4 regions of the Arthrobacter sp. PL16 genome follow, and region 1 is predicted to be linked to each of the others. Evidence: riboswitches for the same ligand, from Rfam matches in the RefSeq annotation. Region 1 holds a riboswitch; each other region holds the start of a gene.
The links. A riboswitch is a leader RNA that binds a small molecule or an ion and turns the genes downstream of it on or off. The one in region 1 is predicted to bind S-adenosylmethionine.
Positions count from the first base shown of each region.

Region 1 (7,220 bases):
TACTGACGGCGGCGGCCAACCTCGGAGTGGAGGGCCCGCCCGCCATCGGCGCCTGCACGACGGGCACGGTGAGCACGTCAAGGGAGAAGTGCCGGCCGTGCACGGTTCCTGCTGCCATCCCGTTCCACCTCTCCCGAGAACCGGCCGCACCTCACGTCCTGCCCATGCTCCGAAGATAGTCCGCGTTCGCCCGCAGTGCAGCCTTGTAGTGGTCGATATCGGGTGCATGAACCGCGTCGGCGAACGCATCGAGCAGGGCGCGAAAGCACGATCGGGCAGACCTGCCGCGTGCAGCGAGAGAGCTTCGAAGGCAGCCAGCGACGGCGAAGCAGGGAAGGCACGGCGCGCACGGTCGAAGACCTCCAGTGCCCGGTCATGCTGTCCGAGGTTGCGGAGCGTCGAGCCGTACTGGAGGTAGCAGCGGCGGAGCAGGTCCCCGGAGAGTCCTGCCGCGAGGGCGCGCTCGTAGAACGAGCAGGCGAGGATTTCCTCCCCTGCCGTGTCGTAGGCTCCACCGACCTCGTACAGTACCCGGGCCTGATGCGGATGCACCTCGAGGAGGGGCAGCAGGGCGGCGATGGTGGGTCGCATGTCGGAGCGGTCGCGAACCCGGAAGATGCGGTCGAGCTCGTCGTCGAGGGTCATCGTCCCAGTCTGTCCGACGACAGCGACGGCGCCCACCCGGAGCTGACGGCGATCGCCTCGGGACAGAGAAGGTCCTTCGGACCTTATGCGATCAGCGCCGCGAGGACGAGGATGTTGCGGTAGACGAAGGCCGGGACGCGGCTCGAGGCATCCGCTGGGGGCCTGCGGCACCGTGCGCCCTGCCGCTACGCTGTCAGCCATGACTGTTCTCGTGTTCCTTGACCCGGCCTACGACGACGGGAAGGTCGTCGATGCCTCGCAACCGCAGCTCATGGCCACCGATCTCGGCGCCACCCGCGGCGACGGGATCTTCGAATCGATGCTGGCCGTCGACGGCTCCCCGCGCAAGGAACAGGCCCACCTGAGCCGGCTTGCGTCGTCGGCCGCGGCCCTCGACCTGGACGTGCCCGACGCCAACGCCTGGAGCCGCGCGATCCGCACCGGCCTGCGCGAGTTCGCCGCCGCGGAACCGGATCAGGGCGATGCCGTCGTGAAGCTCATCGCCACCCGCGGAGTCGAAGGTGCCGGACGGGCGACGGCGTGGGTGCAGGTGGCACCCGTTCCCGCATCGACGCTGGCGCAGCGAAAGGCGGGCCTGAAGGTCCTCTTCCTCGAGCGGGGCTACGACAGCACCATCGCCCAGCGCGCACCGTGGCTGCTGATGGGCGCCAAGACCCTCTCCTACGCCGTCAATATGGCAGCCGTCCGCCACGCGAGGGCCAATGGAGCAGACGACGTCATCTTCACCTCCTCCGACGGCAAGGTGCTGGAGGGCCCGACGTCGACGGTCCTTCTGGCCTACGACCGGGATGGGCAGAAGACGCTCCTCACTCCGCAGCTCGAGAGCGGCATCCTGGCGGGCACATCCCAGAGTGCGCTCTTCGCGGCCGCCAAGGAGCAGGGCTGGGAGCTCGGCTACGGCCCGCTCGAACCCGACGACCTCCTCGACGCCGACGCCGTCTGGCTCATCTCGAGCATCCGGCTCCTCGTGCCCGTCCTGGTCCTCGACGGCCAGGAGCTCCGTACCTCCGCAGCCCTGACCGCCGAACTCACCGAGCTTGTCGATCGTTTCGTGTAATCCTCACCACAAAATGACGCTGAATGACCCTTTTCCTACGTCAAACGCTGGTTTCGCCGGTCCCGCGTTTTGACCGGGACCTCCGTGCTGCCATAGCGTTTTCATGAAATCAAGAGTTCCAGCCATCGGCCCTGGCCGGCTGGACAGCAACCCTCTCCCGTAGTGGGGTGCTCCAGGTGAAGATTCGGCCGCCGGGCCAAGTCCCCCGGTAGGCAAGTACGGCGTCGTGCGGCCCCTGTTCCGGATCCATCGGGACCTACGGCCCGCTACTACGCGCACAGCCCAGAACAGCGAGCGTGTCACCCAGCAACCAGCAGCGTTCCCCCTGCCGCCATGCGGCATCCCGGAAGAACCCGATCCATCGCCCGTACCCGGGCCAGCACCGAACAAGGACATCATGAACATCTCCCGCAAGGTCCTCGCGGCACTCGCCGTCCCCCTCCTCGCCCTGACGGTTTCCTGCGGCAACAGCAGCAGCAGCGAACCCGCCGAGACCACCGACGCCCTGGCCGGCAGCGACCAGCAGTCGCTGGACAAGTACACCACCGAGACCACCACCCCGGTCGAGGAGATCGACACGGCGGAACTCGGCCTCATCACCGACGGCACGCTGCGCGTCGGGACGCTGTCGGACGCGCCGCCGAACATCTTCCTGGAGGACGGCGTCTTCACCGGCTACGACAACGAGCTGCTGCGCGCCATCGGCGACAAGCTCGGCCTCGAGGTGGAGTTCGCCTCCACCGACTTCTCCGCGCTCCTCGCCCAGGTGCAGAACAAGCAGTACGACGTCGGATCGTCGTCGATCTCCACGACCGAGGCACGCCGCGAGAACGTCGGCTTCACCAACGGCTACGACTTCGGCTACATGGCCGTCGTCGCCAAGAACGGCTCCCCGGTCACCGGCTTCGATTCCCTGTCCGAGGGCACCCGCATCGGTGTGGTCCAGGGCACCGTCCAGGACGACTACGTCTCCAACACCCTGGGCCTCGAGCCCGTGCGCTTCCCGGACTACAACACCGTGTATGCCAACGTGAAGAACGGCCAGGTGGACGCGTGGGTAGCGCCGTCGCAGCAGGCCACCGGACAGGTGAAGGAAGGCGACGACACCACGATCGCCGAGACGATCATCAACACGGAGAACTTCACCGCGTATGCCGTGAACAGCGAGAACCAGCCGCTCATCGATGCCCTCAACGCGGGCCTCGACGCCGTCGTCGCCGACGGCACCTGGACGGAACTCACCAAGGAGTGGTACCCGGACCGCGAGATGCCCTCCGACTGGAAGCCCGGCAGCAAAGCCGTGGAAGTAAAGTAGCGGTCCCTGCATGGACGCCCTGGAACAGCTCGGCAAGACCTTCTTCGACTGGGAGGCGATGGCCGCCGTCCTGCCCGACCTCCTGACCGTCGGCCTGCCGAACACGCTCATGCTCGCCCTGGCCTCGGGGATCATCGGCACGGTCGTCGGCATGGTCCTCGCGATCATGGGGATCTCACGGAACCGGGTGCTGCGATGGATCGCACGCATCTATACGGACATCTTCCGCGGACTGCCCGCCGTCGTGATCATCCTGCTCATCGGTCTGGGGCTCGGTCCGATCCTCCGGCAGATCACGGGCAGCACCAGCCCGTACCCCCTGGGCATCCTCGCCCTGTCGCTGATTGCTTCGGCCTACATCGGGGAGATCTTCCGTTCCGGCATCCAGAGCGTGGAGAAGGGTCAGTTGGAGGCCTCGCGTGCCCTGGGCTTCAGTTACAGCTCGTCCATGCAGCTCGTCGTGGTCCCCCAGGGCGTGCGGCGCGTGCTGCCCGCCCTGGTGAACCAGTTCATCTCGCTCATCAAGGAGTCGTCGCTGATCTACTTCATCGGTCTCGTCGCCAGTGAGCGCGAGCTCTTCCGGGTCGGTAACGACGCCGCCAGCAACACCGGCAACCTGTCGCCGCTCATCGCGGCCGGCGTGTTGTACCTGTGCCTGACCATTCCGCTGACCCACCTGGTCAACTTCATCGACAACCGACTCCGCGTGGGCAAGAAGCAGAAGCCCGAACCGGATGAACTGGCCGCGAGGATCGGCGAAGGAGCAAAGGCGTGACGACCATCGAATCGGGAACCCTGACGGGGCAGAACCTGCACCTGTCCTTCGGCACCAACCATGTGCTGCGAGGTATCGACCTGCACGTGGAGCAGGGGACGACGGCGTCCGTCATCGGCCCGTCCGGCTCCGGGAAGTCGACGCTCCTGCGCGTCCTGAACCGACTGATCGAACCGGACGAGGGGGACATCCTGCTCGACGGACGGTCCGTCCTCAAGGACAACCCGGACGAGCTGCGTCGGCGTATTGGGATGGTGTTCCAGCAGTTCAACCTCTTCCCGCACAAGACGGTGCTGGAGAACGTCTCGCTGGCCCTCCGGAAGCTCCGCCGGATGTCCGCCGGCGAGGCGCGGGAGAAGGCCCTCGCCCAGCTGGACCTCGTGGGCCTGAGGCACAAGGCCGATGTCCGTCCGGGCAACCTGTCCGGTGGACAGCAGCAGCGCGTCGCGATCGCCCGGGCCCTGGCCATGGATCCCGAGGTGATGTTCTTCGACGAAGCGACCTCCGCCCTGGACCCGGAGCTCGTCAAGGGCGTCCTGGCCCTGATGGCGGATCTCGCTACGGCTGGCATGACCATGGTCGTCGTCACGCACGAGATGGGCTTTTCCCGCAACGTCTCCGACACCGTGACCTTCATGGATGGCGGCGTGGTCGTCGAATCCGGCCCCCCGGCCGCAATCTTCGACGATGCGCAGACGCCGCGCCTGCGCTCGTTCCTCTCGGACGTGCTCTAGCAGCACCGGAGTCACCCGACGGCCGCGACAGGCGAACCTGTCGCGGCCGTTCCGCGTCCGGCGACTTCTCCGTGTCCGGCCACTTCTCTGCGTCCGGCCACTTCTCTGCGTCCGACCGGTCCCCGAGCCGGTCAGGACAGGATGAAGTTCCATGTCCCGGCGAGGACGGCCGCCGTCACGGCGCCCACTGCGATCAGGAGTCCGACGACGGCGACGACGGCGTCGAGGCCCGAGAACGTACTCTCACGCGCCCACGTGCGCGTATCGCCCCCGAAACCGCGAGCCTCCATCGCCGTCGCCAGCCGGGTGGCTCGACGGATGGCCTGCACGATCAGACCGAAGGACTGCCCCAGCAGGTTGCGGGTCCGCGCGACCAGCGATCCGTCCGAGCCGATTCCCCGTGCATGCCGCGCGAGCCCCAGCGATTGCCACTGCTCCACGAGCAGCCCCACGAGCCGCAGGGACGCCAGCCCGCCGAGGACGAACCGGTGCGGCAGGTGCAGCTTCTGTGCGAGGGCGTCGGCGAGGTCCGTGGGGTCCGTGGTCAGCAGGACGAAGATGCCGGGAAGCGCGAGCGCCAGGCTCCGCAGCCCGACGGCGATGCCCGATGCGACGGAGCCCTCGGTGAAGAGGAACGGCCCGGCATCGACCAGGACACCGCCGCTCTTCTCGGCGAGCAGCGCGGTTCCGTAGGCGCCGACCGCAGCGGCGATGAGGAGTGGCCAGATCCGCCGGGCGAGTCCCCACAGACTGATGCCCAGGAGCGGCATGAGCGCGAGCTCGCAGGCCAGGACAACCGCGGCGCTCACCCAGTCGATACTCACGAGCAGGGCGAGGGTGATGGCGACGGCGGCGAACAGCTTCGACAGGGGATTCGCCCGCAGGAGCGTCCTGCCGGTGAGGACCGGAGTCAGGTAGTCGGTGCTCACGGGGACACCAGCCGTCCCGCTCCACCGGAGACGTGCAGGGTGGCACCCCCCAGGGCCTCGATGAACTCGGCGTCATGGGTCACCGACAGGACGGCCACTCCGTCGTCGATCAGTTCCCGTAGCAGGGTCACGAGCTCCGCCCAGGTCAGGGCATCCTGTCCGAACGTCGGCTCGTCGAGGATGAGGATCCGCGGAGCGGTAGCGAGCATCGTCGCCACGGACAGGCGCCGCTTCTCCCCGCCGGAGAGGGTGAAGGGATTGGCTCCCAGCAGGTGGGTGAGGCGGAGCCGTTCGGCGAGTTCGGCGGTCCGCCCCGGATTCACGGCAGCACCGACCCTCTGCGGGCCGAACTCGAGTTCAGCCAAGACGCTCGCGGTGAGGAACTGGTGCTCGGGCTCCTGGAACACCGTGCCGATGCGCTGCACGAGCTGCGACGAGCGCCAGCGGAACGGATCCGCGCCCGCCGATCCTGCCAGGCTCGGCGACGCCTCCACGCCTCCGGCCCGCGGGCGCAGCAGGCCCCCGAGCGTCAGTGCCGCCGTCGACTTCCCGGCACCATTGGGCCCGGTGATGCTGAGGGCGTGTGCCGCATGGACCGTGAGATCGAGGGGCCCGACGGCAGTGGGACCACGCTTCGTGCGGGCAACGGTGATGTCCGTGGCGGACAGCAGCACTTCGCCGCCTGCGCCCGGCGTGGTCCCACCGACAGCGGGCTGCCAGTCCGGCACCCACACGCCCGCTTCCGCGAGCCGTGTCCGCGTCGCCTCCTGTACCAGCACCGTGGCCGGTGCGCCGTCCGCGAGCACTCCTCCCCCGGCGTCGAGCACGATCACCCGGTCGACGACGTCGGCCCACACCGCAACGCGGTGCTCGACGACGACGAGCGTGGCCCCGGTGCGCTCGAGGACGCGGACGACGGCGTCACGAACCTCGAGGACGCCGTCCGGGTCAAGGTTGGCGGTGGGCTCGTCGAGCAGGAGCAACCCCGGTTCCATGGCAAGGACGGCCGCGAGCGCGAGCCGCTGCTTCTGGCCACCCGACAGTGCGGTGGTCGGATGATCGAGCGGAAGGTCCAGCCCGACGTCGTCGAGCGCCCGTTCCACGCGCTGCCAGATCTCATCCCGGGGTACGGCGAGGTTCTCGGCCGCGAAAGCCACCTCGTCGCCCACCCGTGCGAGGACTACCTGCGTCTCCGGGTCCTGCAGGACGAGGCCTGCGCGGCCCCTCACGGTGGCGGGGTGCGCGCCGTCGAGCAGGAGTTCGCCCTCCTGCTCACCTTCGTCGCTGGACCCGAGTACCCCTGCCAGCGCGTGCAGCACCGTCGACTTCCCTGCACCGGACGCGCCGAGGAGCAGCACGCGCTCGCCCGCCTGGATGTCCAGGTCGAGGTGGCGCGCAGCGAAGGCCTTCCGGCCGGCGTGGCGCCAGCCCCAGCCCCGCGCGCTGACGTGCACGGCTGCCGGGTCCGGTGTGTGGGCTGGTGTCACACGTCCGCCGTACGGCCGGCCGCGAAGGAGGACAGGACGCCGGTTTTGGCAAGCCCGCGCATCGCCAGCCAGGACAGCAGACCAGCGATGACGATGCCCGAGATGGCGGCGAAGACCGTGTACAGGACCTTGAACTCGATGGTCCAGAGTGCGTTGTACATGATGTTCTCGCTGATGGCGAGGGCGAGACCTGCGACGAGGCCGGCGAGCAGCGCCACGGGCAGGTTCCACTTCCGGTACAGGAACAGCAGGAAGAC
Region 1 covers NZ_JAXCIC010000002.1:208,979-216,198, reverse strand. Annotated here, with positions in the region: gene RCH21_RS04725 (nitronate monooxygenase) at 1-118, opposite strand, end outside; partial or broken gene RCH21_RS04720 (tetratricopeptide repeat protein) at 319-591, opposite strand; gene RCH21_RS04715 (aminodeoxychorismate lyase) at 845-1,723, shown strand; SAM riboswitch class IV at 1,831-1,948, shown strand; gene RCH21_RS04710 (ABC transporter substrate-binding protein) at 2,121-3,038, shown strand; gene RCH21_RS04705 (amino acid ABC transporter permease) at 3,049-3,813, shown strand; gene RCH21_RS04700 (amino acid ABC transporter ATP-binding protein) at 3,810-4,547, shown strand; gene RCH21_RS04695 (energy-coupling factor transporter transmembrane component T family protein) at 4,679-5,476, opposite strand; gene RCH21_RS04690 (ABC transporter ATP-binding protein) at 5,473-6,963, opposite strand; gene RCH21_RS04685 (ECF transporter S component) at 6,960-7,220, opposite strand, start outside.

Region 2 (7,220 bases), on a different contig from region 1:
CGGTTAGCGGTTCCCTGGTTCCAGTTCGCGGGGAGTGGCTTCATCTCAGCGCGTGCTGACCCGCCGTCCGGAGGTATCTGATGGGTTGGATCGCCGGCGCCGCCGTTCCTCGATGCAACACATTGCGAGAGATGGAGCGTCCAACCGCTCTCGCCGCAAGCGCCGATGCGCTCAAGAGGGCCGAGATCCTAGTGAACAGTGAAGGGCCGCCATCGGTGGCGGGCGCGTTGCTCGATTCCTCCATGGTGGGGCCCAGTTCCAGCGTGGCGAACTGAAAGCTAAGGAGTTCTGAGTCGAGACCTTCCGATGGGGTGAACCGGCGTCGTACTGTGATCACGTGATCGTCCCCAGAATTTCCCAGCACGCCGTGGCGGTCGCGGATCACTACGACGAGCTCGATCCGGTTTATCGTCGGGTGTGGGGCGAGCATGTCCATCACGGGCTATGGGGGACGGGTCGCGAGACACCCGCCGAAGCTGTCGAGGCTTTGGTCGACACTGTCGGTGATCGATTGGGCCTGATGCCCGGCGAGGCGTGCGTCGACATCGGCTGCGGCTATGGCTCCACCGCAAGGCAGCTCGCGATCACACGCAGGGTTCGCGTTACCGGCTTGACACTGTCCGCCGAGCAGACCATCTTCGCCGCCGCGCATCCCGTAGCCGATGTGGTCATCCATCTCCGCGATTGGCTCGTCAACGGGCTGACCGATGCCTCAGCCGATGCCGCCTGGGCCATCGAATCGAGCGAGCACATGGTCGACAAGCCCAGGTTCTTCGCCGAGGCGCATCGCGTGCTGTCGCCCAGCGGCCGGTTCGTGGTCTGCGCGTGGCTCGCCGAGACAGATGCCGGCGGTTGGAAGGTTCGGCACCTGCTCGAGCCGATCTGCCGCGAAGGGCGCCTGCCCTCGATGGGTACGCGCGAGGATTATGAGGCCATGGCGATAGCAGCGGGCTTTGCGATCGCCGGCTACGAGGATGTCAGCAGCCGCGTCGCGCGGACATGGACGATCTGCGCCCGCCGACTCGTGAAGGCGTTGCTCGTCGATCGCCACACCCGTCGCCTCGCCCTTGGCGGACGCAATCGCATGTTCCTACTGAGCATTCCCCGCCTGATCCTGGCCTACCGCACGGGGGCCATGCGCTATGGGATATTCACCCTGTCGAAGGCTGGGGAGAACGGGGAACCACGCGGCCCCGGCACATCAGCGCATGAGGAGCCGGCCTGATTGCCCGCACCACTGCGGTCACTGACGTGCAATCCGGTTCGTCACTCGCGCACGGTCCGGTATAGGCGGTTCGCCTCGGTCAGCGCGCCGAGTGCACCAGTGCTTGCGGCGACGCCGTCGTCGTCACGCAGTCTGTTCCAGACTTGCCATGACGCTGCCGTCCGGCCGCTCCGCCACGGAGTCAAATGTGACGAATGTGACGCGGAATGTGGCCCAGGTTAAGGAGTACGCGTCAGAAAACGTCATGCAACGCCATCTCGCCGCAGCTTTGCGCCGGGGACGTGCGCGCTGCTTAGAGTAGTCCTACAAACCATCAAGAGCGGCCGAGAGATCTGGCTTGTTGACGCCGCAGCAACCATTCGACTGTCCTCCCACCAGGGAGAGCAGCGGAAGCGGTGCTCCTGCCAGAACCGATGGAGACACATCAGTGAACAAAGCTGAAGTCCCAGCGTGCTTGCAGCCAGGCATCGCTGGTTCTCAATCCGTTCGCTGATTCCCTCCCTCGGCCGTATCGAGGAGTGGAATGACATCGAACGAGTGGGCAGCGACACCGCCATCCTTGTCCTACGAGCTGTACCCGCCGGCCACCCCAAAGGCAGCCGAGGCCGTACTTCGTACAATCGACGAGCTTTCGGCTACGAACCCCGACTACGTGTCGGTGACTTTCAGCGGCACGCCCGAGCGTCGTCGGGCATCGATCGACCTGATCGAGCACCTCGTCCGCAACACCAGGCTACGTCCGCTCGCTCACCTGACCTGCGTGGGTGAAACACGCGAGAGTCTGGAGCTGCTGGTGCGGCAGTTCCTCGGACTGGGAGTGAGGGGGTTGCTGGCGCTCCGAGGGGACCTGCCACAGGATGCGGACGTAGCCCGCGGCGATCTGCCATTCGCCCGCTTCCTGGTGGAGCTGATCCGGGACATCGAGGGCCGGCACACCGCCACCTTGGCGGGCGGCAGGCTAGCAGTGGGTGTAGCCGCTTACCCGAATCGGCACCCCGAATCGCCGTCGTTCCTGCACGATATCGAGGTGTTGGTCTCCAAGCAGCGTGCCGGCGCAGACTTCGCCATCACACAGGTCTATTTCGATCCCACGCACTATGCCCGGCTGGTTACAGCGGCCAGTGCCGCCGGCGTCACGATGCCGATCATTCCTGGCGTGATGCCCATGGCCAACGTCGGTCGGCTGGAACGTCTTGCCGTTATGACCGGGGTGCGTCCGGACAAAGCACTACTGCACCGGTTGGAAACGGCGTCGGACGGCGTCGAACGTCGGCGGATCGGTGTGCAGGCGGCGGCCGTGCTGGCACAGGCAGCCTTCGATGGAGGAGCCCCCGGCTTGCACCTCTATACCTTCAATGACCACCGCGCGTCCGTCGAGGTCATCGAGCAGCTCGACCTGCCGGCTATCCGCACACTCGCCGACGTCGTCCCGGCTTGAGCCGGCCTAGAGACCAGACCTCACCTTACGTACGAAGGAGAACTTCATGAGCACCGAATGTACTTTCCCCGCCGCGACAATTCTTGGCTACCCGCGCATCGGACCGAACCGAGAGCTCAAGAGGGCGGTCGAATCGTACTGGGCAGGCGGAATCGATGAGGCGGGTCTGCAGCGCGTTGCTGACGAACTGCAGGACCGCACGGTCGCGCGTCTGGTCGAGTTGGGCCTGAGCGCTGCGGACTCCTCCATCCCGGCCGACTTCGCGCTCTACGATCAGGTGCTGGATGCTACTGCTGCGCTGGGAGCCCTGCCGGCCCGTTTCGCTGACCTGGCCGGCGATGACGGTTCCGTTGGCACTGCTGAATATTTCACGCTGGCGCGCGGGGACGGCGACCGCGCACCGCTGGAGCTGACCAAGTGGTTCGATTCGAACTACCACTATCTTGTGCCCGAGATCGGCACGGCGACGACATTCTCGGCTGGGGCGCATCGGCTGACAGCGACCGTCCGGCGGCAGCGGGAGCGCGGCGTGGTGTTGCGTCCGGTGCTGGTGGGGCCCATCACGTATCTGCTGCTCGCCAAGGCAGAAGAGGGTTCGCCCGAAGGGTTCGACCCGCTGTCCCGTATCTACGACGCAGTCGTGGCGTACGCGGGTATTCTCGCGTCACTGGCGGAGGCAGGGGCCGAGTGGGTGCAGCTGGATGAGCCGGGCTTGGTCGGCGATCGCGGCGGTGCGTTGGCAGCCCCGGGCGGGCTGGTCGAGCGGGTGTATCGGCAGCTGGCAGGGACCGCAGAACGCCCGGCACTACTGGTCACCACCGGCTACGGCACCGCCGGCAACCCGGCAAAGCCAGGTGAGGCGCTCGCTGTGCTCGCGACTGCCGGTGTCGAGGCTGTACATGCGGATCTCGTCAAGGGGGCCAAGCCTTCCGCCGAGGCGCTGCAGGCGTTGGGCACGACACGTCTGGTTGCCGGCGTGGTCGATGGCAGGAATGTTTGGCGGAACAATTTGCAGGCCTCGCTGGAGGTGTTGGAGCACCTGCAGGGTGTGACAGGCACCGTGGTCACGGCGGCGACGTCCACCTCGCTGCTGCATGTACCGCATGATGTGCAGGCCGAGACGGCCCTGCCGGAGCACCTGCCGGCCTGGCTCTCCTTCGCGGACCAGAAGGTGCGTGAGGCGGTGGTGCTGGCGCGAGGTCTGGACGGGGGCCGACCGTCCGTTGCCGCGCAACTGCAGGACGCCGATGCGGCGCTTCGTCAGCGGGCGCGCTTCGACGGCGTCGTCGTCGACCGGGTGCGCAACCGTACGCGCGATCTGACCGAGGAGGCCTTCACCCGAGGCCCCGCTGAACGGAGAGCCGAGGTACAGCAGCAACGGCTGGGACTGCCGGTGCTGCCGACCACCACGATCGGTTCCTTCCCCCAGACCGGCGAGGTGCGAGGTGCCCGGGCTGCGGTGCGCAATGGCAGCATCTCCCAGGCGGAGTACGACCAGTTCCTGCGGCAGGAGATCGCGCGCGTCGTGCAGTTGCAGGAGGGCCTTGGGCTGGATGTGCTGGTGCACGGCGAGCCGGAGCGCAACGACATGGTCCAGTACTTCGCGGAGAACTTCGACGGTTTCGCGGCCACCGAGCAGGGTTGGGTGCAGTCCTACGGCTCGCGCTGCACGCGTCCGTCCATCCTGTGGGGTGACGTGTCCCGTCCGCAGGCCTTCACGGTGCCGTGGATCAGCTTCGCGCAGTCGTTGACCGAGCGGCCGCTCAAGGGCATGCTCACCGGTCCTGTCACCATCCTCGCCTGGTCCTTCGTTCGTGACGACCAGCCGCTGGGTAATACCGCCAATCAGGTGGCGCTGGCGTTGCGGGATGAGATCGCCGACCTCGAGGCTGCCGGGATCGCGATCGTGCAGGTTGACGAGCCCGCCCTGCGCGAACTGTTGCCGCTACGCTCGGCGGACCACCAGGCATACCTGACGTGGTCGGTCCGGGCTTTCCGTCTGGCGACTGCGGGCGCGGCTGACCAGACACAGATCCACACGCACCTGTGCTACTCGGAATTCGGCGAAGTGATCTCGGCCATCGATGGGCTGGACGCGGACGTCACCAGCATCGAGGCCGCCCGCTCACGCCTCGAGGTCGTCGAGGACCTGGCCGGTTTCGGCTATTCCCGCGGAATCGGCCCTGGCGTATACGACATCCACTCGCCGCGCGTGCCCTCTGAGCAGGAGATCACCGCTCTCATCCGCACGGCGCTGGCTGCCCTCCCCGCGCAGCAGTTGTGGATCAACCCGGACTGTGGCCTGAAGACCCGGGGCTACGAGGAGACCGTGGTGTCGCTGCGCAACCTCGTCGCTGCAGCCAGGACTGTGCGGGAGGGCACAGACATTGGGGAGATCGAGCAGGCCCTGGCACATTCCTGACCGGTCCGCGGACCCGCTGCTCCGCTTCTGCATCCCGGGGGCAGGACTGCCTGCGCAGCCCTGCCCCCGCATCTCGACCCCGACCATGTGACTACCGCTGACGAAGGAGCCCTCTCCATGAGCACCGGCGACCCTGGCTGTACAGCCACCTCCCAAATCCATGCAGGTTACGAACCGCAGGCCCCCTACCGGCCGATAGCGGTACCCATCTACCAGACCGCCGCGTACGAGTTCCCGGATTACGCATCGGCCCGGCGGATGTTCGCGCTCGAGGAACCCGGCTTCACCTACAGCCGGACAGGCAATCCGACCGTTGCGGTGCTCGAGAATCGGATGGCAGCACTCGACGGCGGCGTCGGCGCGCTGGCAACCGCCACAGGGCAGGCAGCGGTCGCCGTCGCCCTGCTGTCCCTTGTGCAGGGAGGTCAGCACATCGTCGCCTCCTCGAAGCTGTACGGAGGAACGGTGGACCTGCTCACGGACACCTTCGCGGATTTCGGGATCGAGGTCAGCTTCGCCGACCCGGCGGACCCGGGTGCCTGGCGCGCGGCGGTCCGCCCTACGACCAGGGCGTTCCTGACCGAGTCCATCGGCAATCCGATGGCAACGCTGCAGGACCTTCCCGCAATTGCAACGGCGGCCCATGATGCCGGGATCCCATTGGTGGTGGACAACACCCTGGCGACTCCGGCGCTGTACCGACCGCTGGACCATGGAGCCGACGTCGTCGTCTACTCCGCCACGAAGTTCCTCGGCGGGCACGGGACAACCCTCGCCGGTGCGGTGGTCGACGGCGGACGCTTCGACTTCGCTGCCTACCCGGACAAGTGGCCGCAGATCACGCGACCGAAGCGCCGTTACGGCGGAGCGATCCTCTGGGACCGCCACGGCCACGGCGCCTACCTGGCGCTGGCACGCAGCAAGTACCTGCACGATCTCGGTCCCTCGCTCGCTCCGGCCAGCGCCGCCCAGATTCTGCAGGGGCTGGAAACCCTGGACATCCGGGTGGCCCGGCACGGGCAGAACACCCGAGAGGTGATCCAGTTCCTGGCAGGCCACCCGGCCGTCGCCGCAGTGCACCACCCCTCCACCCCGGGCCACCCCCAGGCCGAACTCCTCGCCAGGGATTTTCCGGCCGGGGCAGGCAGCGTGTTCTCCTTCGATCTGGCCGCGGACCAGGAGCACGTCGGGCCGTTCATCGACCGGCTGCGGCTGTTCAAGCTTGTAGCCAATGTGGGGGACACCCGATCCCTGGTGGCGCACCCGGCCTCCATGACGCACTGCCGACTGAGTCCGGAGCAGCGCGCCGGCGCCGGCATCACGGGGAGCACCATCAGGCTCTCCGTAGGGCTGGAAGCCGCGGCGGATCTCGTCGCGGACCTGGACCTGGCACTGGCCCCGCTGGCCGGGGTCGCCGAGCCGACGGGCGGACCCCTCGCCGCCGTCGGCCACGCAGGAACCGGCGCCTGAGATGGCTCAGTACTCGGGATTCAACACCACCGCCGTCCACGCCGGACAGGAACCGGATCCGTTGACCGGAGCGGTGATCCCACCGATCTACCAGACCTCCACCTTCGTGCAGGACGGTATCAACGTGCTGCGCGCCGGCCACGAGTACAGCCGGGGATCGAACCCCACCCGCAACGGGTTCGAAACCCAGCTGGCCGCGCTGGAACGCGGGACGGCCGCTTTCGCTTTCGCCTCCGGCCTCGCAGCCGAGGACGCGCTGCTGCGTGCCCTGCTCAAGCCCGGCGACCACATCGTGCTCGGCGGGGACGGCTACGGCGGGACGAACCGGCTCATCAACGGGCTCCTGGGGCCCTGGGGTGTCACGAACACGGCCGTGGACATCACGGACCTGACAGCTGTGGGCGCCGCAGTGAGGCCAGGTTCCACCGCACTGTTCTGGGTGGAGACGCCGTCGAATCCGCTGCTCGGTATCGCGGACCTGATCGGCTGGGCCAGGTTGGCGCACGACGCCGGGGCGCTGCTGGTCGTGGACAACACCTTCGCTTCGCCCTACCTGCAGCGACCCCTGGACCTCGGCGCGGACGTGGTGGTGCACTCGACGACCAAGTACATCGGCGGGCACTCGGATGTACTCGGCGGTGCCGTCGTGGTAGCGGACCGAGCCT
Region 2 covers NZ_JAXCIC010000015.1:246-7,465, forward strand. Annotated here, with positions in the region: gene RCH21_RS16885 (hypothetical protein) at 132-275, shown strand; gene RCH21_RS16890 (SAM-dependent methyltransferase) at 338-1,225, shown strand; SAM riboswitch class I at 1,533-1,645, shown strand; gene RCH21_RS16895 (methylenetetrahydrofolate reductase) at 1,749-2,663, shown strand; gene metE (5-methyltetrahydropteroyltriglutamate--homocysteine S-methyltransferase) at 2,710-5,085, shown strand; gene RCH21_RS16905 (O-acetylhomoserine aminocarboxypropyltransferase/cysteine synthase family protein) at 5,203-6,555, shown strand; gene RCH21_RS16910 (cystathionine gamma-synthase) at 6,557-7,220, shown strand, end outside.
Region 2: linked by a shared signal. The riboswitch ahead of RCH21_RS16895 (methylenetetrahydrofolate reductase) and the one ahead of RCH21_RS04710 (ABC transporter substrate-binding protein) in region 1 are both predicted to bind S-adenosylmethionine.

Region 3 (7,220 bases), on a different contig from region 1:
CACCCGACGACGATAGCCAGCGTTCCGCCGGTTTGTCACATTTGCATAACGGAGGTTACCCTGCCCCTAGACGTGGGCACGCCACCGACGGATCGCGACGACGGTGCCGCCGGAACTGAGGGCGAGCAGGACCGCCTGCTGCACCAGGAACCAGACCGTCGGCTGATCATCCGAGTATCGGATCGCCACGAGGATACTGGCGGCGAGAACGAGGGTCAGGACGACGCCCACGCAGGTCAGGGTGTTCCACAGCCTGCGCTCCTGCAGGCGAGTCGCCGTCTTCCATTCCTCCATGGCTCAACCCTAGGCGCCGGAAAGCATGCAGCCCCACTCGCTGGATGCGAGTGGGGCCGCCCAAACCTTTCCGAGAGAAACGTCGTGGACCTGGCAGCTAGGGGCGCACGGGTGCGCTTGCGTTGGCGATCAGGTCCACGGCCTGCTCGGGGAACCAGGCGCCGGCCGAAGGATCGACGCGGCCCCACTCGGGATCGACTCCATCGTTGTCCGTCAGACCACGGCTGCATTCTCCGTCCGACTCACCCGGGACCTTGATCCACAGGAAGGCGTCGGCGAGCTCATTGCCGGTGTCGGACGTCGGCAGGTAGCCGAGCCCGCGGCTCGGCGGATTGCACCAGACCTGGGGGTCGGGGTAGGAGGCCGAGGGAACCCAGGGGCCCCGGCCGTTGCGGCTCGTGTCGATGACGAAGTGCGCGAGCTCATCGGAGGACGGGGCATTGGCGGCAGCGCCCACGTTCTGTGCATACCAGGCGTCGGTCAGACCCCAGGTGGAGAAGTCGGAGGGCGAAGCCGGGTAATACTGGCTTGCGCAGGATCCGTAGGCGCCCGGTTTGATCTCCGTCGCGTAGTAGATGCACTGCGAGACCCACGAGCCGAACTTCAGCTGCCGCTCGGTGAGCTCGTAGTTCGAGACGTTGAGGAAGAAGCCGTCGGCCTTCTGGACACCGGCCTTCACGAGCCGGCTCGAGATCTCACCCGTCCCCAGCCAGGCACTGTGCGTCCCGTCGAGATAGACCTTGGTGTTGGGGAGGGCCTTGAGCTGGTCCACCGCGTAGTTGAGCATCTCGAAGCGCTCGGCGGCGGCAGTCGCGGAATTCGCTTCCGCCGGCTGGCACCACTCGAGATTGCCGTCCAGTGCCGTGTACCAGGGGATGATGCCCAGTCCGTCCGGTTCGAGCACCACCATGGCCGCCCTGTCCTGGATTCCCGCGGCGAGCGCATCGACCCATGCCTTGTACCCGGCGACGTCCGTTGCGCCACCGGCGGAGTACTGCGAGCAGTCCCGGAACGGGAGGTTGTAGGCGGCCAGTACAGGCACCTGCCCCTTGCCCGCGGCGCGGTGCGTGGTGTTCCTGACCTCCTGCGTCACCGTCGTCGGATCGCTGCCGGTGACCCAGACGGCCTGGGGCGTGGAGATCATCGCGCTGAGGCTGTCGGCCGCCGCCCGGTCACCCGAGGACCGCAGGTCCGCGATCTGGCGCTGTGCCTCGTGGTAGTGGTTCTGCTTGGGGACGTAGAACTCGGTGGCGGTCGGCTCCCCCGACGTCGGCTGCCCGCCCGTGGGGCCCTGTGCTGCGGCCGGGATTGCCGACAGGGCGGTGGAGGCGAGGACTCCTGCAAGTGCAAGCGTCATGGCGCAGGTCCTGGAAATGCTGAGCATCATTGCTCCTCATACTGTGGATGGTGGCGTGGAAGCCCGATCGGTAGCGACCTCCACCCGCCGTGGAAGCGCTCCCACGGCCAGTCTTTGTTGTTGTCCCCAACTTTGTCAAGACTCCCGGTACGGCTGGAAGCCAGCTCGGCGGCGCCTCATACGGGGACACATTGTTTGGTTCTGCAGAGTCCCGGTGTCAGACTCGAACCGACCATCCCGAGCGGCTGAGAGACCTGGCTCCATGAAGCCGCAGCAACCCTGGCTGCCGCCATCGAACGGCGACATGAGGGTGCTACTGCCAGGACGATGGAGGAGATAATGAGCGTCGCCGACCTTTCCACCCCCCTGAAATTCGCCTATTGGGTTCCCAACGTCAGTGGCGGCCTGGTGGTCTCGACCATCGAGCAGCGCACGAGCTGGGACTTCGACTACAACAAGAAGCTCGCGCGCATCGCGGAGGACGCCGGCTTCGAGTACGCCCTTTCGCAGACTCGATACGCCGCCTCCTACGGCGCGGACAAGCAGCATGAGGCCACGAGTTTCTCGCTCGCCCTCCTGGCTGCGACCGAGAAGCTCAAGGTCATCGCCGCCGTCCATCCCGGCATGTGGCACCCCGGCGTGCTGGCAAAATTCATCATCACCGCGGACCACATCTCGAACGGCCGCGCCGCTGTCAATATCGTCTCCGGCTGGCTCAAGGACGAGTTCGTCAATTTCGGCCTCGAGTGGCTCGAGCACGACGAGCGCTATGTCCGCACCGAGGAATTCATCCGGATCCTGCGCGGACTGTGGACCGAGCAGGGCTACACCCAGTCCGGCAAGTACTACAACATCAACAACTTCACGTTGAGCCCCGCTCCCGTGGATGTTCCGGGACGCCCGCATCCGGAAGTCTTCTTCGGTGGCAACTCGACGGCGGCGCAGGCTACTGCCGGGCGCGTCGCTGACTGGTACTTCTCGAACGGCAAGGACCTCGAGGGTTTCAAGGAGAATATCGCCGGCGTCCAGGCGTCCGCGGCCGAAGTGGGTCGGCGCCCCCGCTACGGACTCAACGGCTTCGTGATCGCCCGCGACTCCGAGAAGGAGGCCCGCGACACGCTGCGCGAGATCGTCGAGAAGGCGCACCGGCCCGCGGTCGAGGGTTTCCGTGACGCGGTGCAGGAAGCCGGCGCCTCCACGAAGGATGGCAAGGGCATGTGGGCGGACTCCTCGTTCGAGGACCTCGTGCAGTACAACGACGGCTTCAAGACCCAGCTCATCGGTACCCCGGAGCAGATTGCCGAGCGGATCGTCGAGTACAAGAAGATCGGCGTCAATTTGTTCCTCACCTGCTACCTGCACTTCCAGGAGGAGGTCACGGCTTTCGGCACCGACATCCTGCCGATCGTGCGTGAACTCGAAGCGGATGCGGCACGCAAGGCAGGCGTCGACTTCGATCCGGGCGAGACCCTCGCCGGTACCCTCCCCAGCAAGGCAGGTGTCTGATGGCAGAACGCTCCTTCGGTTTCCGCACGCGTGCACTGCACGCCGGTGGCACCCCTGACGCCACCCATGGCGCCCGAGCCGTCCCGATCTACCAGACGACGTCGTTCGTCTTCAAGGACACGAACGACGCCGCAAACCTCTTCGCGCTGCAGAAGTACGGCAACATCTACTCGCGCATCGGTAATCCCACGGTGGCGGCTTTCGAGGAGCGCATCGCATCGCTGGAAGGCGGCATCGGCGCGGTAGCGACGGCGTCGGGCATGAGCGCGGAGTTCCTCACCTTCGCTGCGCTGTGCCAGGCCGGCGACCACATCGTTGCGGCCTCACAGCTCTATGGCGGGACCGTGACGCAGCTCGACGTGACGCTGCGGCGCTTCGGCATCGAGACCACCTTCGTTCCCGGCACCGATCCCGCCGACTATGCAGCCGCCATCCGCGAGAACACCAAGGCCGTCTACGCCGAGGTCATTGCGAACCCCTCGGGGGAGATCGCGGACCTCGCAGGTCTGGCGAAAGTGGCCCACGACGCCGGCGTCCCGTTCATCGTCGATTCCACGCTCAGCACGCCGTACCTCGTGCGGCCGATCGAGCACGGCGCGGACATCGTCATCCACTCCGCCACCAAGTTCATCGGTGGGCATGGCACCACCCTGGGCGGCGTGATCGTGGAGAGCGGCAGGTTCGACTGGGGAAACGGCAAGTTCCCCATGATGACCGAGCCCGTGCCCTCCTACGGCAACATCCAGTGGTGGGCGAACTTCGGTGAGTACGGCTTCCTGACGAAGCTCCGGACCGAGCAGCTCCGCGACATCGGGCCGTCGCTCTCGCCCATGTCCGCATTCCAGCTGCTGCAGGGTGTGGAGACCCTGGCCCAGCGTTTGGACGAACACCTCGAGAACGCCCAGGCCGTGGCGGAGTGGCTGCAGGCCGACCCCCGCGTGGAGTACGTCAACTACGCGGGCCTGCCCACGCACGTGCACCACGAGCGCGCGAAGAAATACCTGCCCCAGGGCCCCGGGTCCGTGTTCAGCTTCGGCATCAAGGGCGGACGCAAGGCCGGGCAGAAATTCATCGAGTCGCTGCAACTCGCCTCACACCTCGCGAACGTGGGTGATTCGCGCACCCTCGTGATCCATCCGGGCTCGACGACGCACCAGCAGCTCTCCGCCGAGCAGCTCGTCGCGGCCGGCGTACCCGAGGACCTCGTGCGCATCTCCGTGGGGCTGGAGGACCTCGGTGACATCCTTTGGGATCTCGACCAGGCGCTCGACCTCGCCTTCGACGCCTCCGACGAAGCCTTCGACGACCTCCCGCAGGAGTCCGCCGGAGGAAACGACGACGACGCCTCGGCAACGCGCGCGGTAGGAGTGGGAGCATGAGCAGTACTGCACCGGAACGTACCTGGGAAGGCCCGTCGGCACCCGAACGCCTCGCGCTCCTCAGGAACGCGCGGTCCGTCGCGATCGTCGGGGCGTCGGACAAGCCGTCGCGCGCGTCCTACTTCGTGGCCACCTACCTCCAGTCGAGTTCCCCGTACCGCCTCTACTTCGTGAATCCGGTGGCCAAGGAGATCCTCGGGCAGCCGGCTTACCCGTCCCTCGAGGACCTGCCCGAGGTTCCCGATGTCGTCGACGTGTTCCGCAAGCACGACGACCTCCCCTCCGTCCTGAAGGAGACGCTCGACGTCGGCGCGAAAACGCTCTGGCTGCAGCTCGGTTCCTGGCACGAGGACGTGGCGCGGGACGCCGAAGCAGCCGGCCTGAACGTCGTGATGGACCGGTGTATCAAGATCGAGCATGCGCGGTTCCACGGCGGGCTCAACCTGGCGGGGTTCAACACGGGTATCATCTCCTCGAAGCGGCAGATCACCTCGTAGGGCTTCTTCGTCAGGTCCCTCGGCATCAGCGACGGATGCGACTGTTCGACCGGCAGCAGGGGACGCGACGACGGTAGGTGCCGGCCGTCCAGGCCGTAGCGGACGCACCCCAGGCAACACCCTTTGCACAGGAGGAAGTCCAATGTCCGATCTCATCACTCCGGAGCTTGTCACCCTGGATGCGAATGTAGGCACAGACCGGTCCTCGGTGATCCGCTACTTCGCTGAACAGGTCGCGGGACAGGGACGCGCCAGCAAGGCGGACGGCCTCTACGCCGATGCCCTGGCACGTGAGGAGAGAACCGCGACAGGAATCCCTGGGGGAATCGCCCTCCCCCATTGCCGGTCGAAAGCCGTGCTCGTCCCGACGCTCGCCGTGGCACGGTTGTCCCCCGCCGTCGACTTCGGTGCCAAGGACGGCCCAGCTGACCTCGTGTTCTTCATCGCCGGGTCACCCGGCACCGACGCGGAGCACCTGAAGGTGCTCTCGAAGCTCGCGCGATCGCTCATCCGGAAGGACTTCACCGCCTCCCTGAGGGCTGCCGAAACCAGCGAGGATGTCGTGCGGCTCGTCGAGGGAGCCCTGGGCGTCGGAGCCGGTGCCACCGCTGAAGCCGCTGCAGCCAGGAACGACGGCGTGGCGCAGGGTGGATCCGTCGCCGGAGCTGCCGCCGCCGCCGCCGCCGTCGTTGTTGCCGCCGCCGGAGATGCGAAGGCTACGCCTGCTGGACAGGATCCACCGGGTATCCGGGGTGGGGCGTAGGTCGCTGCGGTGTCTGAGCCCCGATCGGCTCTTCGCGCCACAGAGCTGCGGGAATGAGAAGGCCGCTTCGAGGCCCGTTGGGGAATGAGCCTCGAAGCGGCGCTCATAGTTCGGTGATCGATGGGCAGGTCGCGGACGTCGCGCCCTGCCCATCCTTTCTTCGTTTCCTGCTGCCGGCCTATTTGAGGGCGTTGGAGGCGCGGCGCTTGTTGAAGACGTCGAACCCGACGGCGAGCAGGAGCACCATGCCCTTGATGAATTGCTGGACGTCGATCCCCACACCCAGCAGGGACATGCCGTTGTTCAGCACGCCCATGATGAGACCGCCGGTGATGGCGCCGATCACGGTTCCCACGCCACCGGTCACCGCTGCACCACCGATGAACGCCGCCGCGATGGCGTCGAGCTCGAACAGGTTGCCTGCACCCGGGCCGGCCGAGTTCAGGCGGCCGGTGAAGATGAGTCCCGCCAGGGCCGCGAGCACGCCCATGTTCACGAAGAGCATGAAGTCGATGCGCTTCGTGTTGACGCCCGAGAGCTGTGCGGCCTGCAGGTTCCCACCGCGAGCGTAGATGTGGCGACCGAACACGCTGTTGCTCATGACCAGGCTGTAGGCGACGATCAGGATGCCGAGGACCACGAGGACGATCGGCGTTCCGCTGCGGGAGCCGGCCAGCAGGTAGGTCAAGCCCAGGATGATGGCGGCGATGAATGCGAGCTTGGTGAAGAACCAGGCCGCGGGCTCGTCCTCGAGCTTCAGGCGCGCGCGCGTGGCCCGCCCCCGGAGCTGGCTGGCGACGAGGAGGACGACGGCGACGACGCCGAGGACCACCGTGGTCCAGTCGAGGAGGTTCGTCTCCGGTGGGAAGAGCCCGGGGAAGAGGAAGCCGCCGCCGAGCTGGCGGTACTCCTCGGGGAACCCGGTGATGCGCTGGTTCTCGAGCACGATCTGCGTGAGTCCACGGAACACGAGCATGCCCGCGAGTGTCACGATGAAGGCGGGGATGCCCACGTAGGCCACCCAGAAGCCCTGCCAGGCGCCGACGAGCCCGCCGATCACGAGCGAGGCGATGAAGGCCACCCACCAGGTGAAGCCCCAGTCCTGGATCATGATGCCGGACATCGCGCCGACGAAGGCCGCCACGGACCCGACGGACAGGTCGATATGCCCGGCGACGATGATCATGACCATGCCGATGGCCAGCAGCAGGATGTAGCTGTTCTGGACGATGATGTTCGAGACGTTGTCCGGCATGAGCAGCGCGCCCCCGGTCAGCACCTGGAACAGGGCGACGATGACGATGAGCGCTACGAAGATGCCGATCTGACGCAGCCGGCTCGTGAGGAAGGCCAGCCCGTGCTTCACGGGAGGCGGAGGTGCGGTCACTGCGGGGTCTTTGACTGTGGTTGCCATGGAATCAGTC
Region 3 covers NZ_JAXCIC010000007.1:153,241-160,460, forward strand. Annotated here, with positions in the region: gene RCH21_RS14280 (hypothetical protein) at 67-294, opposite strand; gene RCH21_RS14285 (glycoside hydrolase family 6 protein) at 392-1,651, opposite strand; SAM riboswitch class I at 1,881-1,985, shown strand; gene sfnG (dimethylsulfone monooxygenase SfnG) at 1,979-3,157, shown strand; gene RCH21_RS14295 (O-acetylhomoserine aminocarboxypropyltransferase/cysteine synthase family protein) at 3,157-4,536, shown strand; gene RCH21_RS14300 (CoA-binding protein) at 4,533-5,033, shown strand; gene RCH21_RS14305 (PTS sugar transporter subunit IIA) at 5,176-5,796, shown strand; gene mmsB (multiple monosaccharide ABC transporter permease) at 5,975-7,210, opposite strand; gene mmsA (multiple monosaccharide ABC transporter ATP-binding protein) at 7,215-7,220, opposite strand, start outside.
Region 3: linked by a shared signal. The riboswitch ahead of sfnG (dimethylsulfone monooxygenase SfnG) and the one ahead of RCH21_RS04710 (ABC transporter substrate-binding protein) in region 1 are both predicted to bind S-adenosylmethionine.

Region 4 (7,220 bases), on a different contig from region 1:
ACCACGAGGGCGGAGTGTGGCAGGGCATCGAGGCCGGCAACCCCGAGTTCTTCGCGACCGCGATGGGCCTGAACCCGACGGGCCGCATGGGCACGCCGCAGGAGGTGGCGGACGCCGTCGTCTTCCTGGCGAGCCCGCGCTCCAGCCGAACCACCGGCGCCAATCTGCTGATCGACGGCGGGCTCAGCCGCGGCATCCAGTTCTAGCTACCGCGAGCGGCTAGTCGGGTGGGCCTAAGCGATTAGGTCCCGGTACTCGGGGTGGTCCTCGATGAACGCCACCACGAATTCGCACTCCGGCACGACGGTGAGGCGCCGGAGACGGGAGTCGTCGAGGGCGTGCCGGATGAGCGTGCTTCCGACGCCCTGGCCCTCGAGTTCCTCGTCGACGACGGTGTGCGTGAAGACGATCGTGTCGCCGGACCGCTCGTATGCGGCGAAGCCGACGGGATCGCCGTCGAGCGTGGCGACGTAACGGCTCTTCGCCTCGTCGGTGCTGACCTCGACTCCGGGATGATCGGTGCTCATGCAGTCACTCTGGCATTCGCCGCACAGGGCGGTCAACGACGCCGGCGGGGTTGCGCAGGTGTTGCCCTGGTCGAACCAGGAGCAGGTCAGTCGAGCCCGGGTGCCTGCACCGGGGCTGCGCTGCTGTCCATGAGCCACGCCACGGCGTCGGGCTCCGAGGTGAAGTAGCGCGTGGTCGTGGGGGAGCGGTGCGAGAAGCCGGACATCACCTCGTCGATGACGTCCTCGCCGACCAGCGCGACCCGCGAGAAGCCGCGGTAGCCCATCATCCCTATGCGCGCCTCGGGTGTCACGCCGCTGATTCCGTGCATGTGGACAAGGAGCGGCAGGGCTGTTGGACCGTGGAATTCCGCGAGCGCCCGGGCTGCAGCCACAGCGCGTGAGTGGGTGATCTCGACCCCACGCCGCCAGCGCAGAATCAGCATCCCGCTGTCGATACGGGCGTCGAACGGGTCCATCGGGCTCCTTCGGCGGAGTTTTCGGGCATGGCCTTTCAGCGTAGCAAGGCTCACAGCGGGTTCGGGCCGGGTGTCCATGGCTGCACGCCTCGGGCGTCCGGCCCGTGCACGTTGTAGCGTCTGATCCATGACATCGAACATCCTGGTGACCGGGGCGAGTCGAGGCATCGGCGCGTCGATCGCCCACGAAGTGGCCTCCCGTGGACATCGGGTCGCGGTGCACGCGGGGCGGGACGTGGCGGCAGCGGAGGCTGTCCGGAGCGGATTGCCCGGCTCGGGCCACGTGGTCGTGGTGGGCGATGCAGGTGATCCCGACGCGTGCCGGCAGATTGTCGACGACGCCGTCGCAGGCCTCGGCGGCGTCGACGTCCTCGTCAACAACGCAGGGATCTTCGAGGCTCATCCCATCGACACCACCTCCTTCGGCGACTGGCAGCAGGCCTGGCGCCGGACCATCGACGTCAACCTGCTGGGCCCTGCAAACCTGTCCTGGCTGGTGGCGCGCCACCTCCTCGAGCGTCCCTCGGGTCCGTCGGGTGGACGCCTGATCAGCGTCGGATCGCGCGGTGCCTACCGAGGCGAGCCGATAACGCCGGCGTACGGTGCGAGCAAAGCCGGCCTCCACGCGATGACGCAGTCGCTCGCCGTCGCCCTCGCGCCCCACGGCATCCTCACGGCCGCGGTGGCTCCGGGTTTCGTGGAGACCGACATGGGCAGGAGCGTGCTCGACGGCCCGGGCGGGGATGCGGTGCGGGCGCAGAGCCCCTTCGGGCGGGTGGCGACGCCCGGGGACGTAGCCGAATCCGTGGCCTGGCTGGCCACCGAGGCGCCGCTCTGGGTAAGCGGCACCGTGATCGACGTCAACGGGGCGTCCTACCTCCGGTAGCCGGTCATTCATGACGCCGCGTGACGATCGGCTCTGGACGCCGCTGTCACCGCCGACCTAGGCTCGTCACCAGAATCAAGAGTTCCAACGCAAAACCCTGGTTTGTTGGACGGCAACCCTCTCGCTGTAGCGGGGTGCCCCAGGTGAGGATTCGGTCCGGCATGCACCGTGCGGACAAGTATGGCGCTTCCCTACGGCAGTGCCCTGACATGAGGATCCCCATGCCCGCTGCACCCCGCCACATCCGCTTCAACGCGTTCGACATGAACTGCGTAGGCCACCAGTCGCCCGGCCTCTGGCGCCACCCGGAGGACCAGTCCTGGCGTTACAAGGACCTGCGCTACTGGGCCGACCTCGCCCGGACGCTCGAGAAGGGCCTGTTCGACGGCATCTTCATCGCCGACGTCCTCGGCACCTACGACGTCTACGGCGGATCCAACGAGGCGACCCTGCGGCAGGGCACCCAGACGCCGGTCAACGATCCCTTCCTGCTGGTCTCCGCGATGGCCCTGGTCACCGAGCACCTCGGCTTCGGCGTCACCGCCGGCACCGCCTACGAACACCCCTACCCCTTTGCCCGCCGCCTCTCCACGCTCGACCACCTGACCAACGGCAGGGTCGGCTGGAACGTCGTCACCGGGTACCTCCCCTCCGCAGCGCGGAACATGGGTAACGAGGACCAGCTGGAACACGACGAGCGCTACAACCACGCGGACGAGTACCTCGAGGTGCTCTACAAGCTGCTCGAGGGTTCCTGGGAGGACGACGCCGTCGTCCGCGACCGCGAGACCGGAATCTTCACCGACCCCGCCAAGGTGCACGACATCAACCACCAGGGCACCTTCTTCACCGTTCCCGGCATCCACCTCAGCGAACCCTCACCCCAGCGGACGCCCGTCATCTACCAGGCGGGAGCCTCGCCGCGGGGCATCGCCTTCGCCGCGGGCAACGCCGAAGCGGTCTTCGTCGGCGCGCCCACCAAGCCCATCCTGAAGGACGCCGTCACGAAGATCCGCGACGCCGTCGAGGCCGAGGGCCGCGACCGGTACTCCGTCCGCATCTACACGATGCTGACCGTCATCACCGACGAGACCGAGGAGAAGGCGCAGGCAAAGCACGCCGACTACCAGCAGTACGTCAGCTACGAGGGCGCCCTCGTGCTGCTCTCCGGGTGGCTCGGCATCGACCTGAGCGCCTACGACCCCGACGAGCCCATCGGCAACGTGAAGTCCAACGCCATCCAGTCGGCCGTCGCCAACTTCCAGAAGGTCAACGACGACGGCGCCCCCTGGACCGTGCGTGACATCGCGGAGTGGGCGGGCATCGGCGGCCTGGGGCCGCGGATCGTGGGCTCCGGCGCGCAGGTGGCCGACGAGCTGCAGTCCTGGGTCGAGGAAACCGACGTGGACGGGTTCAACCTGGCGTACGCCATCACACCCGGCTCCTTCGAGGATGTCATCACCCACGTCATCCCGGAGCTGCAGAAGCGCGGAGCCTATCCCACGGAGTACGCCGAGGGGACGCTGCGCCAGAAGCTCTTCGGCAAGGGCGACCGCCTGCCCGAGGAGCACCGCGGCGCGCGCTACCGCCTCCAGACCGTCCGCCCCTGACGCGCCCCTGTCACCCCTGATACGTGCAAGGAACCCCATGATCACCCTGAGACAACTCACCAAGACGTACGGCCGCGGAGACACCGCCGTCACCGTGCTCGACCGCCTCGACTTCGAGGTACCGACGGGCCGCATTGCCGCGGTCGTCGGCCCGAGCGGCGCGGGCAAGAGCACCCTCGCCCAGTGCATCAACCTGCTCGAACGGCCCACGTCCGGGTCCGTCGTCGTGAACGGCGAGGAGCTCTCGGGCCTGCCGGAGAAACGGCTCCGCGAGGCGCGGCGGCGCATCGGCACCGTCTTCCAGTCCTCGAGCCTCCTGAGCCGCCGGACCGCCGCCGAGAACATCGCATTGCCCCTCGAATACCTGGGGGTCACGCCGAACGAAGCCAGGGCGCGGGTGGCCGAACTGCTGGACCGCGTGGGCCTGGCGGACAAGGCAGGGCATTATCCGTTCCAGCTCTCCGGCGGGCAGGCGCAGCGCGTCGGCATAGCACGGGCGCTGGCACTGCGGCCCTCCATCCTGCTGGCGGACGAGGCGACGTCCGGACTCGATCCGGACACCACACGGTCCGTCGTCGGCCTCATCCGGCAGTTGCGGGACGACCTCGACCTCACCGTCGTCTTCATCACCCACGAGATGGACACCGTCCGGCAGGTCGCCGACACCGTGGCCCGCCTCGACCACGGCCGGATCGTGGAGCAGGGCACCCTCGTGGAGCTCCTGACCTCGCACGAGTCCCAGCTGGGGCGCTCGCTGCAGCCCCGCCGCGGTCATGCCGGCCCCGAAGCCGGGACGCGCACCTGGTTCGTCACCTATGACTCCACCGTGGTGCCGGGCGACTGGATCCAGCGTGTCACGGCGGACCTCGGCACGGCCGTGCACCTGCTCGGCGCCTCCGTCGAGACGGTGCACGGCGTCAACACCGGCAGCGCGACCCTCGGCATCGGGACGGACGACGACGCTCGCGTCGCAGCTGCACTGGCCCGTTGCGGACTGAGCGGAACGCCCGACGACGGCCCGCCCCTCGGTCCGCGCGCGTCCCTCGGATCGGCCGACGCCGTGTCCGGCGGCTTCCTGGCCGGCGCGGGCCGCGTCCTCACCGGGACACTAGAGGACGTGGCATGAGCGCCGTCATCCTGCCCCGGGCCGACGTACCCCTCGCCGACCTTCCCGCCCTGCTGCTGCCCGCCTACGGCGAGACCGTCACCATGGTCGGGATCGTCATGGTCGTGGTCCTCGTGGTGGGCACGCCGCTCGGAGTCCTCCTCCACAACGTCGCCCCAGGGGGCCTCTACGAACGCCCGGCCCTGCACGCGGTGCTGAGCTGGATCATCAGCATCGGCCGCTCCCTGCCGTTCCTCATCCTCATGGCGGCCATCGTCCCGTTCACCCGGTTCATCACCGGCACGAACATCGGCATCGCAGCGGCCGTCGTGCCGATGTCCCTCGCGGGCATCGCGTTCTTCACGAGGATCGTCGAGAACGCGCTGCGATCCGTGCCTCCCTCCATCGTGCAGGTGGCACGGGCGGCAGGCGGGTCGAACCTCCAGATCATGCGGTCCGCGCAGTTCAGCGAGGCCATCCCGGCGGTGATCGGCGGCCTCACCATCCAGGTGATCGCGATGATCGAGTACTCGGCCATCGCGGGCACCATCGGCGCCGGCGGTATCGGCTACGTCGCCGTCACCTACGGGTACCAGCGCTTCGACAACACCGTCATGCTCGCGACCATCGTGATCCTCGTGGTCACCGTGGCGGTCGTGCAGATCGCCGGCGACCGCCTGGTCCGTTTCATGACGCCGCAGAAACGCCTGCAGCACGCCTGACCCTCTCTTCACCCACCCTTCCATTCCGTCCCGTCAGCGCTACCTCCAGCGCGCCCAGAAAGGCTTCACCATGTCCGAGAACAGCACACCTGCCACCACTCCTACACCCGGGACCCCCGCGTCCGACCACGGGTTCACCCTCCGGAAGCGGAGCAAGGCACCCTGGATCGCGGGAGGCGCCGTCGTCGTACTCGCTGCCGGTGCCTTCATCGCCGTACCGCTCCTCAACCCCGCCGAGTCCGCCGCCGAGACGGATGGGGCCACCCTCCTCGTCGCCACCGCCGAGGGGAACCACGCAGAGCAGGCGCTCATCGAATTCATCGACCGCGAGGTCGCCCCGAAGCACGGGATCGACATCGAGTTCAAGGGACTCAGTGACAGCAACACCATCAACCGCGCCGTCAGCGAGGGCGAGGTGGCCGCGACCGTCTACCAGCACGAACTCTGGCTCGGGCAGGTGCTCGAGGCCAACCCGGACTTCCGCGAGACCGCTGTGACGCCCGTCTTCCGCTGGGGCTTCGGCATCTGGTCCGACAAGTACACCAGCGTGGACCAGATCCCCGACGGCGGGACCGTCTCGCTCTACTCGGACCCCGCCAACGAGGCGCAGGGCCTCTGGCTCCTGGAACGCGCCGGGTTGATCACCCTCAAGGAGGGCATCAACAAGTGGGAGGCGACGCAGGATGACATCGCGACGAATCCGAAGAACCTGACCTTCACGCTCCTGGATTTCGGCGCCCAGTCCCGTGCCCTGCCGGACCTCGACGCCGCCGTCGGCTACACCGAGTACTACGTCGCCGCCAAGGTGCCGCTCGAGAAGCAGATCTTCGCCCCGGCCGCACCGGACGAGTTCGCCTCCCAGCTGACTGTCGGCACCGATTACCTCGACACCGACAACATCAGGAAGCTCACGGAGGCGTTCGCGGACCCGGCCGTCCAGGAGTTCCTGGAGACGGACCCCCTGGTCAAGGACCTGCTGCTGCCCATCGAGGCGCCCTGAGTCCTTCCCGAGTCTTTCCCGAGTAGGGCGGGAATAGGGATGCGCTACCGGCAGAACACCCGACCATCGGTGGCCAGTGCGTGGGGCGGGGACTAGCGTCGGAAGTACGTCATCCGATATCTGTCAGGAGTTCCCCATGTCACGCGTAGCCATCATCGGTGGGCACGGAAAAGTAGCGCTGCACCTCACGAAGATCCTCACGAGCCAGGGCCATCAGGTCAGCTCGATCTTCCGTAACCAGGACCACGCCGCCGACGTCGAGCAGGCGGGCGCCACCCCGGTCGTAGCCGACGTCGCGGACCTGTCCGTCGACCGGATGGCCGACGTGTTCCGCGGTCACGACGCCGTGGTGTGGTCTGCCGGTGCGGGCGGCAGCAGCCCCGAGGCGACCTACGCCGTCGATCGCGATGCCGCAATCCGGTCCATAGACGCAGCCGAACAGGCGTCGGTGGGCCGGTACCTCATGGTGTCCTACCTCGGCGCCGGCAAGGACCACGGGGTACCCGAGGAGAACGGCTTCTTCCACTACGCCGAGGCCAAGACTGCGGCGGACGAGCACCTGCGGAACTCGCAGCTCGCCTGGACCATCCTGGGTCCCGGCGCCCTGACCACGGACCCCGGTACGGGGAAGATCGAGGTCTCGGACAAGCCGCAGCAGGATTCCGTGTCCCGTGAGGACGTGGCCCACGTGGCCGCCGTCGTCCTTGGAAATCTCGGCACCGTGGACAGGACCATCCGGTTCAACAGCGGTGAGACCCCGATCGCGGAGGCCGTCGAAGCCTCCCTGTAGGTCCGTTCGGCAGTGCAGGAGGCGGCGTCCCCACCGGGGCGCCGCCTCTTTCGCATCCTCGAACGACGCCACTGCTCCGGGAGCCGGCCGACGCGGCTCCGCCCCCGGGCCCTCGCACAACT
Region 4 covers NZ_JAXCIC010000006.1:155,597-162,816, reverse strand. Annotated here, with positions in the region: gene RCH21_RS13250 (SDR family NAD(P)-dependent oxidoreductase) at 1-206, shown strand, start outside; gene RCH21_RS13245 (GNAT family N-acetyltransferase) at 234-527, opposite strand; gene RCH21_RS13240 (STAS/SEC14 domain-containing protein) at 614-985, opposite strand; gene RCH21_RS13235 (SDR family NAD(P)-dependent oxidoreductase) at 1,113-1,871, shown strand; SAM riboswitch class IV at 1,945-2,058, shown strand; gene RCH21_RS13230 (LLM class flavin-dependent oxidoreductase) at 2,093-3,481, shown strand; gene RCH21_RS13225 (methionine ABC transporter ATP-binding protein) at 3,519-4,607, shown strand; gene RCH21_RS13220 (methionine ABC transporter permease) at 4,604-5,308, shown strand; gene RCH21_RS13215 (MetQ/NlpA family ABC transporter substrate-binding protein) at 5,379-6,308, shown strand; gene RCH21_RS13210 (SDR family oxidoreductase) at 6,445-7,098, shown strand.
Region 4: linked by a shared signal. The riboswitch ahead of RCH21_RS13230 (LLM class flavin-dependent oxidoreductase) and the one ahead of RCH21_RS04710 (ABC transporter substrate-binding protein) in region 1 are both predicted to bind S-adenosylmethionine.